Regions from separate parts of the Paenarthrobacter sp. GQ52 genome, predicted to be linked through region 3. Evidence: riboswitches for the same ligand, from Rfam matches in the RefSeq annotation. Region 3 holds a riboswitch; each other region holds the start of a gene.
What was found. A riboswitch is a leader RNA that binds a small molecule or an ion and turns the genes downstream of it on or off. The one in region 3 is predicted to bind cyclic di-AMP.
Positions count from the first base shown of each region.

Region 1: it holds a riboswitch for cyclic di-AMP, as region 3 does, so the genes downstream of both, AC6CH8_RS11760 (hypothetical protein) here and AC6CH8_RS08085 (NlpC/P60 family protein) in region 3, are expected to answer to the same signal.
Region 2: it holds a riboswitch for cyclic di-AMP, as region 3 does, so the genes downstream of both, AC6CH8_RS00635 (C40 family peptidase) here and AC6CH8_RS08085 (NlpC/P60 family protein) in region 3, are expected to answer to the same signal.

Region 1 covers NZ_JCAXEJ010000007.1:114,792-117,047, reverse strand. The annotation lists gene AC6CH8_RS11760 (hypothetical protein) at 1-1,101, opposite strand, end outside; cyclic di-AMP (ydaO/yuaA leader) riboswitch at 1,104-1,250, opposite strand; gene AC6CH8_RS11755 (hypothetical protein) at 1,380-1,613, opposite strand; gene AC6CH8_RS11750 (ATP-dependent DNA ligase) at 1,659-2,256, shown strand, end outside.
Region 2 covers NZ_JCAXEJ010000001.1:134,670-136,925, reverse strand. The annotation lists gene AC6CH8_RS00640 (NlpC/P60 family protein) at 1-481, opposite strand, end outside; gene AC6CH8_RS00635 (C40 family peptidase) at 579-1,322, opposite strand; cyclic di-AMP (ydaO/yuaA leader) riboswitch at 1,327-1,489, opposite strand; gene AC6CH8_RS00630 (M23 family metallopeptidase) at 1,635-2,256, opposite strand, start outside.
Region 3 covers NZ_JCAXEJ010000004.1:204,285-206,540, forward strand. The annotation lists gene AC6CH8_RS08080 (copper resistance CopC family protein) at 11-643, shown strand; cyclic di-AMP (ydaO/yuaA leader) riboswitch at 818-985, shown strand; gene AC6CH8_RS08085 (NlpC/P60 family protein) at 989-1,783, shown strand; gene AC6CH8_RS08090 (NAD(P)/FAD-dependent oxidoreductase) at 2,000-2,256, opposite strand, start outside.

The DNA.
Region 1 (2,256 bases), on a different contig from region 3:
GGGTGCCTCGGCTAATGTCGCGGGCTGGCCGGCTTCCGAGGACGCTGTGGCAAGTGACGAGGCTGCTGGCGACGACGCTGATGGTGCGGAAGCCGTGGAATACGAGGCACTGGGCGCAGGGGCCGCGGAGCCCGAATTCCTGTCGGCACCGCTGGCTTCATGCGTAGGAGTTTCCTGGCCGAAGAACGGAAGCTCAAGGGCTTGCCCCAAGGTCCCGGCCGTCAGCACTAGTCCAAGCGCACCTGCAACCACGGCCATGCGCTGGCTCATGTGCTTGACCGACGCTGCTTTCCGAAGGGCGGCGTGGGGTTCGCGGCCGAAGGAGGAGGTGGACCCCAGGCTGGGCCTGGCCGCAGAGGGTGCGTCAGAGGGTGCGGCAGCCTGCCGGCGAACATCCTTGCGGCTTGCCAGTGCTGCCGACGCCGTTGCCGCGGCAGCAAGCTGCGCCGGAGACTTACCCCGAGGTGACTCGGTTTGCAGGGACTCGGTGCGGGGCGAGTCGTTGCTCGGTGACTCGGCGGCTTCGGGGGTGCTCGCGGATTCTTCGCGGGCAGGCACTACTGGAATGGCCGTCGTGGCAGGTTCCGGCGTTGAAGCCTGAACCACTGGAATGGCCGCGGTTGCAGGCTCCTGGGCGCTCAGCTCCTGAGGATCCGGCTCCACGCCAGCAGGGGGTGCGCTGGCCGGGGTCACAATAGGGATCGCCGCGGTAGGGGGTCCCGGTGTGGTCGACCTCCGAGCCGCTGGCTGCACCGTAGGTATCGCGGCAGTCATGGGTTCCGCCTGCTCGGACGGTTCGGGCGACGGCTGTGGGGCCGAGGCCTCAGGGGCAATCACGGCAAGGGCTGCACGCTCCCGCTCGGCTGCACGAATTTCCGCACGAGTGGCAGGCGCCACCGTGGTGGGCATGGCCGCAGTGGCGGGTTCCGGCGTCGTGCCTGTGTTAACCGTGCCTGTTACAGCAGCGTCAGTGTTAGTGGCGCCAGTGTCATCTGGGTTTCCGGTGGGGAATCCGCTGGGTTGGGCCCGACGGCGTCCGGTTGGCTTGGTGCGCTCGCCTTCAGTCTGGGCGCGGCGCGGCTGATCCATGGTTGGGGACATGGTGGTTGCCTCTCAACGCCTTCGAGGTTAGCTGTCGGGTTCGGACGAGGCCGTCCGGCCGCCTAAGCGGCTTCACCCCGAGGACTTGGATACCAAGCCCGGGAACTGTGGGTCCCCCGCCTCTGCCGCGGGTCTGGCGGATCCCGGATTGCGGCAGAGCTCGGCGTCAATCCGGAAGCGGCCCAGCGGAGATACGGGTCGCCCTACGACGGTACATGAGCCGGAAAGTAAAGTCACATTAATGTAACGGGCGGTAGGCCTGCCCAACCGAGGGGTTTCTATGACTTAGGCTTCGGTGCCGGTGCGGGAGCCGGCAACTCATGCTGGATCTTCTGGATCTGCACGGCTTGATGAGTTTCCGGGCGGAAGACTTCGTCCACGACTCCAAGCATCCCGCCGGTGGCTCCACGCCGGACTTTGCCCTGGCTGCTCCGGCGCGATGACCAGGACCAAACGCCGGCCAGCAGGGCCGGGAATCCGAGCACTGCCGCCAACACGAGCAAGATATCCATGGCCTAACACTAGCTTCGCGGTGCACCGGCAGGTAGACATTGTCTATGGACCTGCCTGTGATGCCACCCGTCTCGCCCATGCTCGCCAAATCCGTTCCGACCATCCCCGATGTTGGGCACTACGAACCCAAGTGGGACGGATTCCGGACCATCGTCTTCAAGGATGGCGACGAGATCATCCTGGGCAGCCGCAACGAGAAGCCAATGACCCGCTACTTCCCCGAAGTGGTGGAGGCTCTCAGGAAGAACCTGCCGGACAAATGCGTGATCGACGGCGAGATCGTCCTGATCGAGGGCAAGAGGCTCGAATTCGAGGTACTCCAGCAAAGGATCCATCCCGCCGACAGCCGCGTGAGGATGCTCGCCGAGAAGACTCCGGCTTCCATGATTGCGTTCGACATCCTGGCGCTGGGCGACGAGAACCTCATGGACAAGCCGTTCTCCGAGCGCCGCGCCATCCTGGAGCGTGCGCTCGCCAAGGCCGAGCCGCCTGTCCATGTGACCCCGGCAGTGACGGATCTCGAGCGGGCGCAGGAATGGTTCGTGCAGTTGGAAGGCGCGGGACTGGACGGGGTGCTGTCCAAGCCGTTGACCGGGGCCTATCAACCTAACAAGCGCGTGATGTTCAAAACCAAACACGAGC
Region 2 (2,256 bases), on a different contig from region 3:
TAGCGGCACCGAGGCCGCTGGATGCGGCGGGAGCTGCCGGAGCGGGGGTCGCGTTGCTGACGGCAACGGTTGCATTGGCTGCCGGAGCTGCGTTGGCGGTAACCGCGGTTGCCTCGTTGCTCTCGACCTTGGCTTCAACCTTAGCCGGAGCTTCCTCGACTACTACGGGAGCCGGGGCTTCCACCGTTGTGACCACGGGGCGCTCGTAGGAGATGGCCACAGTGGAGTCCGCGGCGATGGTGGCCTGGACTACCGACTGCACGTCAAGAGTGGACGTGGACGTCGATTCGCGATCCACGTTGGTATCGGCAGCGTTGGCTGCGATGCCACTGGTCAGGACCAGGCCTGAAGCTGCGGCAATAACTGCTGCCTGGCGGCCAACGCCACCGGCGTTGTTGCTGACGGCCTTGGCGATGACGGCAAGCGAGCTGGTCTTGGGGGCCTCAGCGCGGTGCCGTGCAACCTTGTTTGCACTGGTCATGATTTTCTCTTTTCGTATCCGCATGCAGTTGGGGTGCACGCGGGTAGTGGGTTGGCCAGCATGTGGGGAATGCCGGCCGACCCCGAACCGGATTTTTCTAGCGGAGGGTGTAGAACGAGGAGGTGCCGGTGGACGCTACGGAGTGCAGCAGCGTTCCCTGGCCAGGGTTCAAAGCGCTGATCATCATGCCGTTGCCGACGTAGATGCCTACGTGGGCTCCGCCGTTCTGCATGACGAGGTCGCCGGGAGCAGGAGTGCTGGTGGGCGTCATGGCCGTCCAGGCGTTGACGCGGGGGATGCTGATTCCGGCCTGTGCGTAGACCCACTGGGTGAAGCCGGAGCAATCCCAACCGTTGGGTGTGGTTCCGCCCCAAACGTAGGGAGAGCCGATGCCGGTGTAGGCAATGGCGGCGAGACCGGAGGCAGCTGCACTGGAGGCCGAATCCTTGGCCTCGGAAGACTTCGCTGTAACTGCTTCCGCTGTTTCTTCGCTGGTGGCCGCCGCGCGCTCGGTAACCTGCGCTGCGCGCTGTACTACCTTGGGGGCTTCCAGGGTGGCCACGGTGGGGCTCTCGAAGGAGACAGTGGCTGTCGGTTCTGCGGTAATCACCGCGGTAGCAACCAGCTGTTGGGTGCTGGAGGCCTCCGACTTGGAAACGTCGGTGTCTGTTGCTTGTGCCGGCAAGCCGACGGTGAGGACGAGGCCTGAGGCTGCTGCAAGGACGGCGGCCTGGCGGCCCACGGTACCTGCGTTGGAGGAAACAGCCTTGGAAAGAGTGTTCAACGGGTTCGTGCGAACCGTTTGGGCGCGATGGCGCGCAGGGGTAGTGCGTGATGACACGTAGGTAGCCTCTCCCAATGCCTGCGAGGTGAGCTGTCGGATTCGGATGGGAGTCATCCGGCCGCGCTGCTTCCAAGGAAGCTTTTGCGACTTAACCCCAAGGCCTTCTTTCGAAGGCCAGAAGTGGTTCCCCCGCCCCTGCCAGACGATTTATGCGAACGGACCTTGAGCGGTGGCAGAGCTAGGCAATCCACTCAAGTGCACCGGCCCCCTAAAAAGCCGATGCGCTCTGTACGCTACAACACTTGAAAGCGAATGTCACATTCAGGTCACGGGGCGTCCCGCTAATGCGAGAGGCAACCATCAAATGGCTTAGAGCCAGCCCATGGGGTCTACAACTTCACCGTTGACCTGGACCTCGAAGTGGAGGTGGCAGCCGGTGGAAGCGCCCGTGGTGCCGCTCAGGGCGACGGTGTCGCCGCGGTTTACGGTCTGGCCTACCTGGACGGTGAAGGACGACAGGTGGTTGTACGTGGTCTCGAGGCCATTGCCGTGGTCAACGACAACGCGGTTGCCTCCGCCGTACTCGTGCCATCCGGCGAACGTCACCTTGCCGGTGGCCGCTGCATGCACAGCCGTGCCGCACTGGGCAACGAAGTCCTGGCCACGGTGGAAGTCACCTGCGCCACCCGTGAGGGGGCTGATGCGGTAACCAAAAGGGGATGCCGTGGTGAGCGTGTCCAGGGGGCTGGCCATGCTGCCAACGGACGAGGCCCGCTGGATGCTCTCAGTCGACTGCGCGCTGAGCAGCTGCTTCAGCTTCCCGTCGGGGTCGGCAGAAGTGGCGACGGCGGCGCGGCTGAAGTCGATCTTGGCTGACGCGGCGGCGGAAACCTCGGGCTGGCTGCCAGCGGGGGCGGCGACGGCGAGGGCAGACTCAGTCTGGCCTGATTCCGAAGTGGCCATGACGGGACTCGTGGCCGGCAGACCGACA
Region 3 (2,256 bases):
AAACCGCCCCATGCGTACCATCCGCCCGCTTCTGGCCGCCGTCGTCGCTGCCCTTGCTTTCGCGTCCGCCTTGCTGTTTTCCGCGGCTCCGGCGTCCGCGCACGACGTCGCCGAGTCAACCGCGCCAGCCAACGGTGCCAGCGTGGCGGAAGTCCCGGCGTCGGTCTCCATCACGTTCAACAACCGCCCGCTCGCGATTGGTTCCGGCGTCACCGTGACGTCCGGCGGTGAGAACTGGGCGGACGGTCCGGTCGAAATCATTGACAGCCAGGCTGTCCAAAAGCTTCGCGAGGGCGCTCCAGTTGGTGAATACACCGTGGTATGGCGTGTAGTCAGCTCGGATTCCCACCCCATTGAGGGCACCTTCACGTTCACGGCCACCGCGGGAAGCACGACGACGGCGACTGGCCCGGTTGGTGCCTCGCCGTCGGTGTCGGCGCCGTCAGCCGCAGTACCGACGGCGGGTACCGCAGCGCCGGGAACGGGCAGCAGCGAGCCTGCCGCTGACGCCTCCCAACCCTTCCCTTGGAGCATTGTCGGGCTGGCTGTTGTTGCTGTGGGTCTCGTTATTTACCTTGCTGTTACCGCACGGAAGAAACTTGCAGCTTCCAACAGCCCTGATGGCGATACTTCCGCGGAATAACGCGGTTTTCTACGTACCTGCGAATATCTCGAAACGGACACTGCGACACGCCAGAAGCCCACTTCCCGTTACTTAAATGTGACTTCGGAGGAATCATCGCGTACGGTAGTACCTGTGCCTGTTCCACGTAGCGGGCACTTCCGGCCTGATTGCCTAGCTCTGCCGCAGTCCGGAATCCGTTCGCAGACAAACCTACGGCAGAGACGGGGAACCCAATTTAGGCCGCTTTCGAGCGTGCCTTGGGGTGAAGTCACGAAGCTTCCGCTGAACAGCGGGGGATAGTGGCCGGGTGACTCCCATCCGAATCCGACAGCTAACCTCGCAGGCATCGGGAGAGGCTCTTTCATGTCTTCACGCATTCTTCGCGGCCGTCGTAAGGCGGACAGCGTACGTCCTAATCCGTTCATCTCCATCTCGAAGGCAGTAGCCAGCAACGCTTCCGGCGCTGGCCGCCAGGCAGCTGTTATCGCAGCAGCCTCGGGCCTCGTTTTGACCGGTTCCATTGCTGCTCACGCAGCTGAGGCACCGGTTCAGCGCGACTCCAGCCCCGCAACGGTCGCTGAGACCGTTTCCGAGGCACCCACCAAGGTTGTAACCGCCCTGGCGACGGCTACCGTCAACTTCGAGCGTCCGGCCGTTGCTTCCGTAGCAGCTCCGGTCATCGAAAAGCCGGCTCCCGTTGTTGAGGCCCCTGTGGTCCAGAAGGCAGCCGTCACCACTGCTGCTGCAACAGCTCCCGTCGCCGCCCAGGCTGCGGTTGCTGCTCCTGTGGCCGCCGCACCGGCTGCCCCTGCTCCTGTAGCTGCTGCTCCCGCCGTTGGCGGCGTCAACGCAGCCATGGTTGCCTCGGCTTACGCACAGATCGGCGTCTTCCAGGACTGCACCGCCATGGTCGAGAAGGCTCTCGGCTCCGCTGGCATCCCGGTAGGCGACCTCGGTCCCATGCAGTTCATGAACTACGGCAAGGTCGTTAGCGATCCCCAGCCCGGTGACATGATCGTCCAGTCCGGCCACGTTGCTATCTACATCGGCAACGGCCAGGCAATCAGCGGTGGCATCAACGGCAACCAGACGGGTATCCACCCGATCAGCTGGTTGACCGCAACGGGTCCCCTGACCTACGTACGCGCTGGCGCATAAAGCCTCACGCTTCAGTTCAAAGGCCGGTGCCTTCAAAGACTAATGTCTTTGGAGGTACCGGCCTTTGGCGTTAAGTTCTGTTTGTTAATGTTCAGCAGGGAGAGATTGTTCAGCGAGGAACGTTCGACGGCGGGTCGATAGTCGCGTGGGCGGCGGGGCCCGTGTGGGCCCCTAGGCGTAGTGCCCCTAGGCGAGGTGCGCCCAGGTGTAGTGCCCCTAGGCGAGGGCGATGCCCGGACCTGCGGGCAGAGCAACCTTTGAGGAGATGGCTTGGCCCACTGCCTTGGCTTGCCGCAGCACTTCCTTGGGAGACGGGGTGATGAGGTCCCCAACGCCCACCAGGTGCATCCCTACCGCCCGCATGGCGGCCGCGAAGTTCTGGCCAACGGCTATCCCAAGTTCGGCGAGCATGCGCCGCAACTGGCTTTGGGCGCAGCGTGTGACTACTACGTGGTCTGCCAAGAGGACGCCGT